DNA from 3 places in the Faecalibacterium sp. Marseille-Q4896 genome. Region 1 is predicted to be linked to each of the others. Evidence: predicted binding sites of a transcription regulator. Region 1 holds the regulator's gene; each other region holds the start of a gene.
The links. The regulator Rex, encoded in region 1, represses fermentation and respiration genes when NADH is low (regulators of the CRP and FNR family bind a similar motif). The targets are predictions, from matches to a motif close to ATTGTTAANNNNTTAACAAT.
Positions count from the first base shown of each region.

Region 2: a site for Rex is predicted at 1,452-1,471, ahead of J3348_RS02780 (butyryl-CoA:acetate CoA-transferase). Genes of this name have one in related genera too.
Region 3: a site for Rex is predicted at 1,955-1,974, ahead of gap (type I glyceraldehyde-3-phosphate dehydrogenase). Genes of this name have one in related genera too.

Region 1 is NZ_JAFREG010000002.1:289,567-292,846, reverse strand. Features, by position in the region: gene J3348_RS05290 (ABC transporter substrate-binding protein) at 1-107, opposite strand, end outside; gene J3348_RS05285 (thymidine kinase) at 708-1,325, opposite strand; gene J3348_RS05280 (redox-sensing transcriptional repressor Rex) at 1,579-2,220, opposite strand; gene J3348_RS05275 (ATP-dependent Clp protease proteolytic subunit) at 2,482-3,162, shown strand; gene J3348_RS05270 (DNA translocase FtsK) at 3,265-3,280, shown strand, end outside.
Region 2 is NZ_JAFREG010000001.1:535,101-538,380, reverse strand. Features, by position in the region: gene J3348_RS02780 (butyryl-CoA:acetate CoA-transferase) at 1-1,263, opposite strand, end outside; gene coaD (pantetheine-phosphate adenylyltransferase) at 1,777-2,283, shown strand; gene J3348_RS02770 (acetyl-CoA C-acetyltransferase) at 2,363-3,280, shown strand, end outside.
Region 3 is NZ_JAFREG010000003.1:131,114-134,393, forward strand. Features, by position in the region: gene J3348_RS14470 (hypothetical protein) at 1-336, opposite strand, end outside; gene gap (type I glyceraldehyde-3-phosphate dehydrogenase) at 836-1,867, opposite strand; gene J3348_RS06855 (hypothetical protein) at 2,066-2,851, opposite strand; gene J3348_RS06860 (citrate synthase) at 2,851-3,280, opposite strand, start outside.

The DNA.
Region 1 (3,280 bases):
GCAGAGCTGGATGCGGCAGAGTTGCCGCCGCAGGCAGCCAGAAGGCCGGCAGCGCCCACAGCGCCGGTGACCTTCATGAAATCACGACGAGAAATTGCCTTGCTCATTTTCGTTCTCCTCCTAAATACAGAAAACATCATCTCGCACGGGGGTTCTGCACATACCCCGTTGTATACAATTATGATAACAAAACAACAACCAAAAAGAAAGACGCAAATTGCAGATATCTAAACAAAAAACGTACAAATATTGCTCTTGTTTTCGCGCGAGAATTGACGCCTTTGCTGAAATGAATAAACTTGGCTCGAAAAACTGTGCAACATGTATACTTCGCCATTTTGCATAGAAAACTGGGATGCATCATAGGGGGAACGTCGAATTTTGCAATAATTTTGTAAACATTCCGTTTCAGAACGTGGAAGCGTTGCATACATTGTGGACGAACACCAGCTTAAAAAGCCCGGATGGGAGTCTTTGAACTGATATATCAATAGCGCAAAAAATGTTCACTCTGATATATCAATTGTTTGCGGCGGGCATCCGGCACCGGTCTTCGGGCATGGAAATCGGTGCTTTTTCGCCCTTTTGGGAGGTGAAGAAGCACCGACAGCAACATATTTTGCGCTGCTGCGTGGACTGCGCCTGTGGGCCGGGAATAAAAAAGAAAGGCTGCCGTGTCGTTGGACACAGCAGCCTTGTATACAAGCTTATTCGACCCGCGAAGCAGCTTTTTCGGCGTAGAACGCGCGCTTTGCCTTGAAATAGCACTGGGGGCACATGCTCACGTACTGCACATCGTTTTCCAAATCGATGGCCACCTGCTCGCCCTCAAAGACGAATCTGCCGTTCACCCTGCGGCAGTTGCAGATGGCCTTGCGGCCGCAGGTGCAGATAGTCTTCATCTCCTCGATGGTGTGGGCCAGCTCCAGCAGGCGGGTAGAGCCGGGAAAGCCCTTGAGCGAAAAATCTGCCCGCAGGCCGTAGCAGATCACCGGAATGTTCAAATCCACCGTGACCATGAACAGCTGTTCTGCCTGCTGCGCAGTGAAAAACTGGCTCTCGTCGCACAGCACGCAGGCCAGCGGCGCACCGTCAGCGTTGGCCGTGCGCACGGCCTCGAACACGTCCGTCTCCGGCGGGATCAGCAGATCAGCCTTGCGGCGCACGCCCAGACGGCTCACCAGCTCACCGCCGCCCTTGGTGTCCACCTGTGGCTTGAGGATCAGCACCCGCATCCCCTGTTCTTCGTAGTTGTGGGCTACCTGCATCAGGGCGGTGCTCTTGCCGCTGTTCATCGCGCCGTAACGGAAATACAGTTTTGCCATTTGAAAAACTCTCCTTATAGAAGAAAAGACTGCTGCACTTATTTTTATTTTTAGCGTCCTCGCCCTCTCAGCTTCGCGTTGCTCAGCAGCTCTCCCAAAGGGAGAGCCCTTGGCAAAACCGGAAACTTGACCATACTGCCAAAGCCTCTCACTCTGGGAGAGGTGGCATTGCGTTAGCAATGACGGAGAGGGCGAGCCCGCTGCTCTTGTGCAACAGTCTCTATTTCTTTTTATTTACTATAGATAGGTATATTCAGTCCTGATTGCGCAGGCGGTAGCCAAGGCTCATCAGGCTGTCGCCCAGATGGACGTTCTCCACCACCACATCGGGATACGGCACAGAGAGGTCATAGTGGGAGAAGTTCCAGAAGCCCTCGATGCCCAGATCCACCAGACGGCCGCTGACCTGTTCCGCACCGTCGCGGGGCACACAGAGCACTGCGACCTTGGGGTGATGCTCGGCACAGAAAGACTCCAGCTCGTCGATATGGCGGATCTGGATGCCGCTGATCTCCTTGCCCACCTCGCTCTGTGCCACATCAAAGGCGGCGATCAGGCGGTAGCCGTTGGTGTCGGTGGTGATAAAGCGGCTCACTGCCTTGCCCAGACGGCCGCAGCCGATCAGGATGGTGGGCAGGCGGTCGCCGTTGCCGAACAGCAGGCCTTCCAGAATGGAGAGCAGGTTTTCCACCGAGTAGCCAATGCCCTGCCGGCCATTCACATCGCCGATGCAGTTGAAGTCCTGCCGTACCTGCGAAGCGGTGGTGCCCATCTGAGCAGCCAGCTCGCGGGAAGAAATGCTGTTGATGCCGTCCGCCTGCAGAGAGCACAGATAGCGGTAATATTTGGGAAGACGCTTGATAACGGGAAGCGAAGCCCTTGCAGGAGTGTTCATAGAATACTTTCTCCTTTCGCTCTATCGCAGTACTTGCCGCAGCTGCCTGCTTTACAGATGCGGCACAAAGAAACCCCGATCCGTTTACGGGTTCATATTGCAGATATTACAGTCAATTATTTAAAGTATACTGCACCGATGGAGAATGTCAAATCATTCTCAAAAAATTTTTATGAAATGTTACCGCTTTTTTGCTGCAGCGGGTCTGCATAGCCCGGCACAGGCTGGGGAATGCTGACAGAAAACGCAGGGGGAAAGCATATGAACGATGAAACGCAGCTGACCGACGCGCGTCGGCTGGAAAAAGAAGAGATCGAGGATTTGGGCACGGTCACGCTGGCCCGCGGGGAGCATGTGATCCACTGCCTGACCGTCATCGGCCAGATCGAAGGCCATTCGGAAGCGCCGCAGGGCCAGAAGACCACGAAGTATGAGCATGTCATCCCGCAGCTGGTGGCTGCGCAGGAAGATCCTCGCATCGAAGGTCTGCTGGTGTTGCTGAACACGGTAGGTGGTGATGTGGAAGCGGGCCTTGCGCTGGCGGAGCTGATCGCCAGCGTGTCCAAACCCAGTGCAACGCTTGTGCTGGGCGGCGGGCACTCCATCGGTATCCCGCTGGCGGTGAGCGCCCGGCGCAGCTTCATCGTGCCCACAGCCACCATGACCGTGCACCCGGTGCGGCATTCCGGTGTCATTCTGGGGGTGCCGCAGACCATGCGCAGCTTTGAGCAGATGCAGCAGCGCATCACCGGCTTCGTAGCGGCCCACAGCGGCATGACCGAAAAACGCTACACCGACCTGATGCTCCACACCGGCGAGCTGGTGATGGACATGGGCACCGTGCTGGATGGACGCCGGGCCGTGAAGGAAAAGCTCATTGATGAGCTGGGCGGGCTTTCGGATGCGCTGGCGTGGCTGTATAAAGAGATTGAACGCAAATGAAGGCCGATTTTGTACAACAATAGGTTTGCCATTTTCTTCCCTGCGTGGTACAATAATAAAATCAAATAGTGTGTCTACTACAAACGCGGGGAACAAAGAAACATGGCAACAAAAAAAC
Region 2 (3,280 bases), on a different contig from region 1:
GATCAGAGCTTCGGCCTTTTCCCAGGTGGTCAGGCCCTTCAGGTTCACGCAGCCGTACTCGGTGCACAGGTAGTGGATGTTGGCACGGGTATCGGTGACGATGCTGCCGTTTTCCAGAGTGGGACGGATGCGGCTCTCCAGCTGGCCGGTCTTCTTATTAAAGAAGGTAGAGGACAGGCAGATAAAGCTCTTGCCGCCCTTGGAAAGGTATGCGCCCAGAACGAAGTCCAGCTGACCGCCGGCACCGGAGATGTGCTTGAGGCCTGCAGTCTCGGCGTTCACCTGACCGAACAGGTCGATGTCCACAGCGTTGTTGATGGAAATAAAGTTATCCAGTGCGGAGATGCTGCGGATATCGTTGGTGTAGTCCACGGGTGCAGACATGCACTCCGGGTTATCGTTCAGGTAATCGTACATTTTCTGGGTGCCGGCACCGAAGGCGTAGACCTGACGGCCCTTGTCCAGCTGCTTGCATGCACCGGTGATCTTGCCGGCCTTGGCGATATCCACAAAGGCATCCACATACATTTCGGTGTGCACGCCCAGATCCTTCAAATCGCTCTGTGCGATCAGGCTGCCGATGGCATTGGGCATACCGCCGATGCCCAGCTGCAGGCAGGCACCGTTGGGGATCTGCGGAACGATCAGGTTGGCAACCTTCAGATCCACTTCGGTAGCAGCACCAGGAGCGGCCATCTGGCCGATGGGCGGGTTCTCGCCTTCCACGATGCCGGTGACCTGAGAAATGTGGATGCAGTTCTCCATGCCGCCAAGGCAGCGGGGCATGTTCTTGTTGACCTCAACGATGATCTTCTTGGCTTTTTCGCACACAGCACCCAGATGAGATGCACTGGGGCCGAAGTTGAAGTAGCCATGCTCGTCCATGGGGGTCACCTGGAACACCGCCACATCCAGCGGATCCGGGCTTTCGCGGTAGTAGCGGGGCAGCTCGGAATAACGGATGGGGGAGTAGAAGGAGAAGCCCTGTGCAATGGCCTTGCGCTCAATGCCGCCCATATGCCAGCTGTTCCATGTCATGTGTGCAGCGGGATCGTCGATCTGGAAGATCGCGGGCACCCACATCAGGATGCCGCCGCGGAAGTTGACACCTTCCAGCTCAGGCAGACGCTTTGCGATCTCGGCATCCACCGCCACAGGGGTGTTCACAGCCCAGCCGTAATCCACCCAGTCACCGCTTTTGACCAGTGCGGCAGCCTGAGCGGCGGTCATTTTCTTCTGAGCATACAGTTCCGTAAAATCCATTATAAACCATCCTCTCCTATAATAACATAAAGGAATTGTAAATTTATCATTTACTCTTCCTGCACGGACAAATCTTTGCAGGATGTTTACCACCTGTTGGCAATTTGAACACAGCTCTGACACAGGCGGATGATATCCTGATAACCAGCAGAAGGCAGCTGTCGGACAGGGCAGCAGATCTGCACAACTTAGTTATAACATTAACAATGTGCAGAATCAATAGTTTATCGAGAAAATTTTGACCGACTGGCAATATGGACAAAATTCGCGGAGTTTTTGGACGATTGTTTGGTACTGAAAAACCAAAATCTTTGCAAAAGGACTTGATAAAATTTTGACGATATGGTTTACTTATAGCGTAGCAGGCAGCTGCGATGCAGCACGACATTGATTGTTTAAATTTTAACGATAAAACGTACAGCTTGCACAAAAATCTTGCACCCAAGACTGGAAAGTGCTATCATGGCAGAACCAAAACGCGCTTTTCACAGCGCTCAAGGAGGACACCAGACGATGGCAACAGCAGTTTATCCCGGTTCGTTCGATCCGGTCACAAAAGGGCATCTCGATATCATCAAGCGCGCAGCAAAGATCAACGATCATCTGATCGTGGCGGTGCTCAACAACAGCGCAAAGAATCCGCTGTTCACCGTGGAGGAACGCGTGGAGCTTCTAAAGGAATGCTGCAAGGGCATCCAGAATGTTTCGGTGGAGAGCTTCGACGGCCTGACCGTGGAGTTCGCCAAGAAACGGCACGCTTCGGTGATGGTGCGGGGCCTGCGGGCGGTGACGGATTTTGAAAACGAGATCCAGCTTGCGCAGACCAATCACGCACTGATGCCCGGCATCGAGACCATGTTTCTGGCAACGAGCATCAAGTGGAGCTACCTTTCTTCCACCATTGTAAAAGAGGCAGCTTACTACGGCAGCGACATCGGTAAGTTCGTCACACCCAATGTGGAAAAGGCGGTCAACGAAAAGTATGCGCTGATCCGGCAGAAAAAAGACCCCGAGACCTAATTTGTAAAAGCGCTTACGGGCGTTTTGATAAAAATGGCTTACGAAAAGTAACACATACACAATTCAGGAGGCTATTCACATGAAAAAGATCGTTATCGCATCTGCATGCCGTACCGCTATTGGCAAGTTCGGCGGCACTCTGGCAAACGTTCCCGCAGTTGAGCTGGGCTCCATCGTCATCAAGGAAGCTCTGAACCGTGCAAACGTCGCTCCCGAGCAGGTCGATCATGTCTACATGGGCTGCGTCATTCAGGCCGGTCTGGGCCAGAACGTCGCTCGTCAGGCTGCTCTGAAGGCTGGCCTGCCCATCGAGACCCCGGCTGTCACCGTCAACGTGGTGTGCGGCTCCGGTCTGAACTGCGTCAACATGGCTGCTCAGATGATCGAGGCTGGCGATGCTGACATCGTGGTCGCAGGCGGCATGGAGAACATGGACATGGCTCCCTTCGCACTGCAGAAGGCTCGTTACGGCTACCGCATGGGCGCACCCATGGGCAAGAGCGAGATCGTGGATACCATGGTCAACGATGCTCTGTGGGATGCCTGCGGCTTCAACAAGCACATGGGCATGACCGCTGAGAACGTCTGCACCAACGAGACCTATCAGAAGAAGTACGGCTACAGCCCCATCACCCGTGAGATGCTGGACGAGTTCTCATACAACAGCCAGCTGAAGGCTGACAAGGCCATCAAGGACGGCGCTTTCAAGGACGAGATCGTTCCCGTTGTGATCAAGGGCAAGAAGGGCGACACCGTGTTCGATACCGATGAAGGCCCCCGTCTGAGCGCTCCTGAAGTGCTGGCAAAGCTGAAGCCCGCTTTCACCAAGGACGGCATCGTGACCGCCGGCAACTCTTCCGCCATCAATGACGGCGCTGCTGCTCTGGTCATCATGAGCGAGGAGAAGGCCAAGGAGCTGGGCGTGAAGCCTCTGGCTACCTGGGTCGCCGGTGCTCTGGCAGGCGTTGAGCCCGAAGTCATGGGCCTGGGCCCCATC
Region 3 (3,280 bases), on a different contig from region 1:
TCGTTCATTCTTCGGGTAAGAAAATATGAACTTCGGGTTGCGGAGCCTTTCATTCTCTGCCGTACCCTTGTCCCTATTATGACAGCCGCGTATTATATCTCTAGCCCCGCGCCGTTCAATGGTCGGAACAGACTTCTGACGGATTCCCTCGTACTCCGTTTTACCAGCATCGTCATATTCCGCACCGCTCACATGATGGCCTGCTCTGTTGTAGCATGTCACCTGACAGCCCTGCTGCGCCATCCGTGTGCACAGCTCTTTTACCACGATCTCCACGCCGCTCTCTCTCGACCACCTTTTGTGGCCAAAAACAGCAAGCCTCAATTTCTCTTTCATTTTCCCTTTCCTGTCTCCCCATTTAGGGATCTCATCCCCATACCGTGCCAAACTCCGGCCCGGTTTCCTTTACATCAGAAAAAGCCCGGACGCATTTACGCCCAGGTTTTTGACTGATTTACGCCGCAATTCATTGACATTTTATTTCCAGAATCATCAATATCAATTTCGTAAATGTATTTATTGACACTAAAAATATTTTACCATTTTTTCCTCTGGGGTACAATACTTTGCAGCTGTATCATTGCCTGCATCATGGCTAAGATTTCCGTACTTTATTCCGTCTTTTTGTTGCAACCTATTCATTTTAGAAAGGAACTCGTTCCATTGCTTTTTTGTAGCAAAAAAACACCCTTCTTCTCACGGAAACCCGCAAAAGGAAGGGTGTTGAACTCGTTATCCTGTTGTCGTACCAATCACAGCATGTTCGTATCAGCAAAGCCAATACTAGTTGTCCTTCAGCACGGCATCTCAAGCACTTTTGAGCGTAGAGCTGTGATTAGCAGTTCTCAGCGAAGTACTTAATGGTACGGACCATCTGAGAGGTGTAGGAGTTCTCGTTGTCGTACCAAGACACGACCTGAACCTGATAGGTGTCATCGTCGATCTTAGCGACCATGGTCTGGGTAGCATCGAACAGAGAGCCGTAACGCATGCCGATGACATCGGAAGAAACGATCTGATCCTCGTTGTAGCCGAAGGACTCAGAAGTAGCAGCCTTCATAGCAGCATTGATGGACTCCTTGGTGACATCCTTGCCCTTGACGACAGCAACCAGAATGGTGGTAGAGCCGGTGGGAACAGGCACACGCTGAGCAGAACCGATCAGCTTGCCGTTCAGCTCGGGGATGACCAGACCGATAGCCTTAGCAGCGCCGGTGGTGTTGGGAACGATGTTCTGTGCGCCAGCACGAGCACGGCGCAGATCGCCCTTGCGCTGAGGACCATCCAGGATCATCTGGTCGCCGGTGTAAGCATGAACAGTGGTCATGATACCGGAGACGATGGGGTAGGTCTTGTTCAGGGTGTTAGCCATGGGAGCCAGGCAGTTGGTGGTGCAGGAAGCAGCAGAAATGACCTGATCCTCAGCGGTCAGGGTCTTCTCGTTGACGGAGAAGACAATGGTCTTCAGATCGTTGCCTGCGGGAGCAGAGATAACGACCTTCTTTGCGCCAGCCTGAATGTGAGCCATGCTCTTCTCCTTGCTGGTGTAGAAGCCGGTGCACTCCAGAACGACATCAACGTTCAGTTCGCCCCAGGGAGCGTCCTTTGCGTCCTTAACAGCGTAGATCTTGATCTCCTTGCCGTCAACAATGATGGAGTCCTCGGTAGCCTCGACGGTGTGCTTGCCCTCGCCGATCTTGCCGCAGAAAGAACCCTGAGCAGTATCGTACTTCAGCAGGTGAGCCAGCATCTTGGGGCTGGTCAGGTCGTTGATTGCGACGACCTCATAACCCTCAGCATCAAACATCTGACGGAAAGCCAGACGACCAATACGACCGAAACCATTGATAGCAACTCTAACAGCCATGTTAATAGTACCTCCTAATTATTTTACCCATAATCGGATAAATCACGGTATCTTTATTTTAGACCAAAACGCAGAAAGTTTCAAGTGTCTGCCAAAAAATTAACAAGACATTCACTGCATTTTTTGCTTTTGTACGATTTTAATTCCTTTCATTCCCTGCTTTTCGGCAATTGCGCCAACAGAGTGCCAACATTTTTGTCAGCTCTCCCCGTTCAAGCAGGCTGTAACGCACGCTCCGCCAATGCCGCCCACGCAGCAAAGGCCCAGTCCGGCAAAGATCTCCGGCCAGACAGCCGGTGCGGCCCAGCTCAGGCCGCTCATCAAAACCAGTACATAGGGCAGCTGCCAGCACAGGCAAAGTGCAAATGCGGCAAGCCCGGCTGCGCACAGTGTTTTGCCATTGCCCGGCTGCGGGACATGCAGCGCCCGGGCCAGCGCTGCCAAAAACACCAGTGCCGCAAGCGCCTGCCACACCGCCGCTGTAGGGGTCACGCGGTGCCAGCTGGAGCTGTTCTCCATAAAGCGCAGCAGCACGTTCCAGTAGAACAGCAGACTGCCCGCCACGGCCAGATACAGCCCGCCAAAGGGCTTTTTCCACTCGTTGGGGCTGAGCCAGCAGCGGCCCATGGTGCTGAGCCACGCGGAGCACAGGCATTCCAGAATGCACCGCACAAAGCCGCCCAGACCGGAAGCTGCGCCCAGCGCGATCTGTGCACCCGCTGCGGCCAGAAAACATACTGCACCGACAAAAGCCAGAATACCGGCCAGCGGCCTGCGGCTACGCACCGCTTCCGAGCGGGAAGGCTGTGTACGGCCCACAAGCACTGCAGCCAGCACCACGATACCCAGTGCCAGATAGCGCCACCACACCGAGCCGACCACGCACAGACCGGTAACGGCATCGGTGCCAAAGGCAAGGTCTGCCGCGCGCAGCACGCCCAGCAGAATGCTCAGGATAAAAACGAACAAAACAGAAGGATTCATCAGCGTTCCTCAATCGGCTTATATTTCTGGCGCACGCCCAGATACTTGTAAGCGGGACGAATGATACGGTTGGCGAATACCACCTCTTCCACGCGGTGTGCACACCAGCCGGGCACACGGGCAATGGCGAACAGCGGGGTGTAGATATCCTCAGAGATGCCCAGCATGTTGTAGATCAGGCCGCTGAACAGGTCCACGTTGGCGCACACCGGCTTGGTGCTGCCCTTTTCCTCGGCAAAGATGCCGGGGGCCAGCCGTTCGATGCTGCACAGCATATTATACTCTTCCTCAAAGCCTTTGTCGTAGGCCAGATGGCGGGCGCGCTGCTTCAGGATCACCTCACGAGGGTCGCTGATGGTGTACACCGCGTGGCCCATGCCGTAGATCAGGCCGGAGCCATCGCCCGCCTGCTTGCGCAGGATGCGGCGC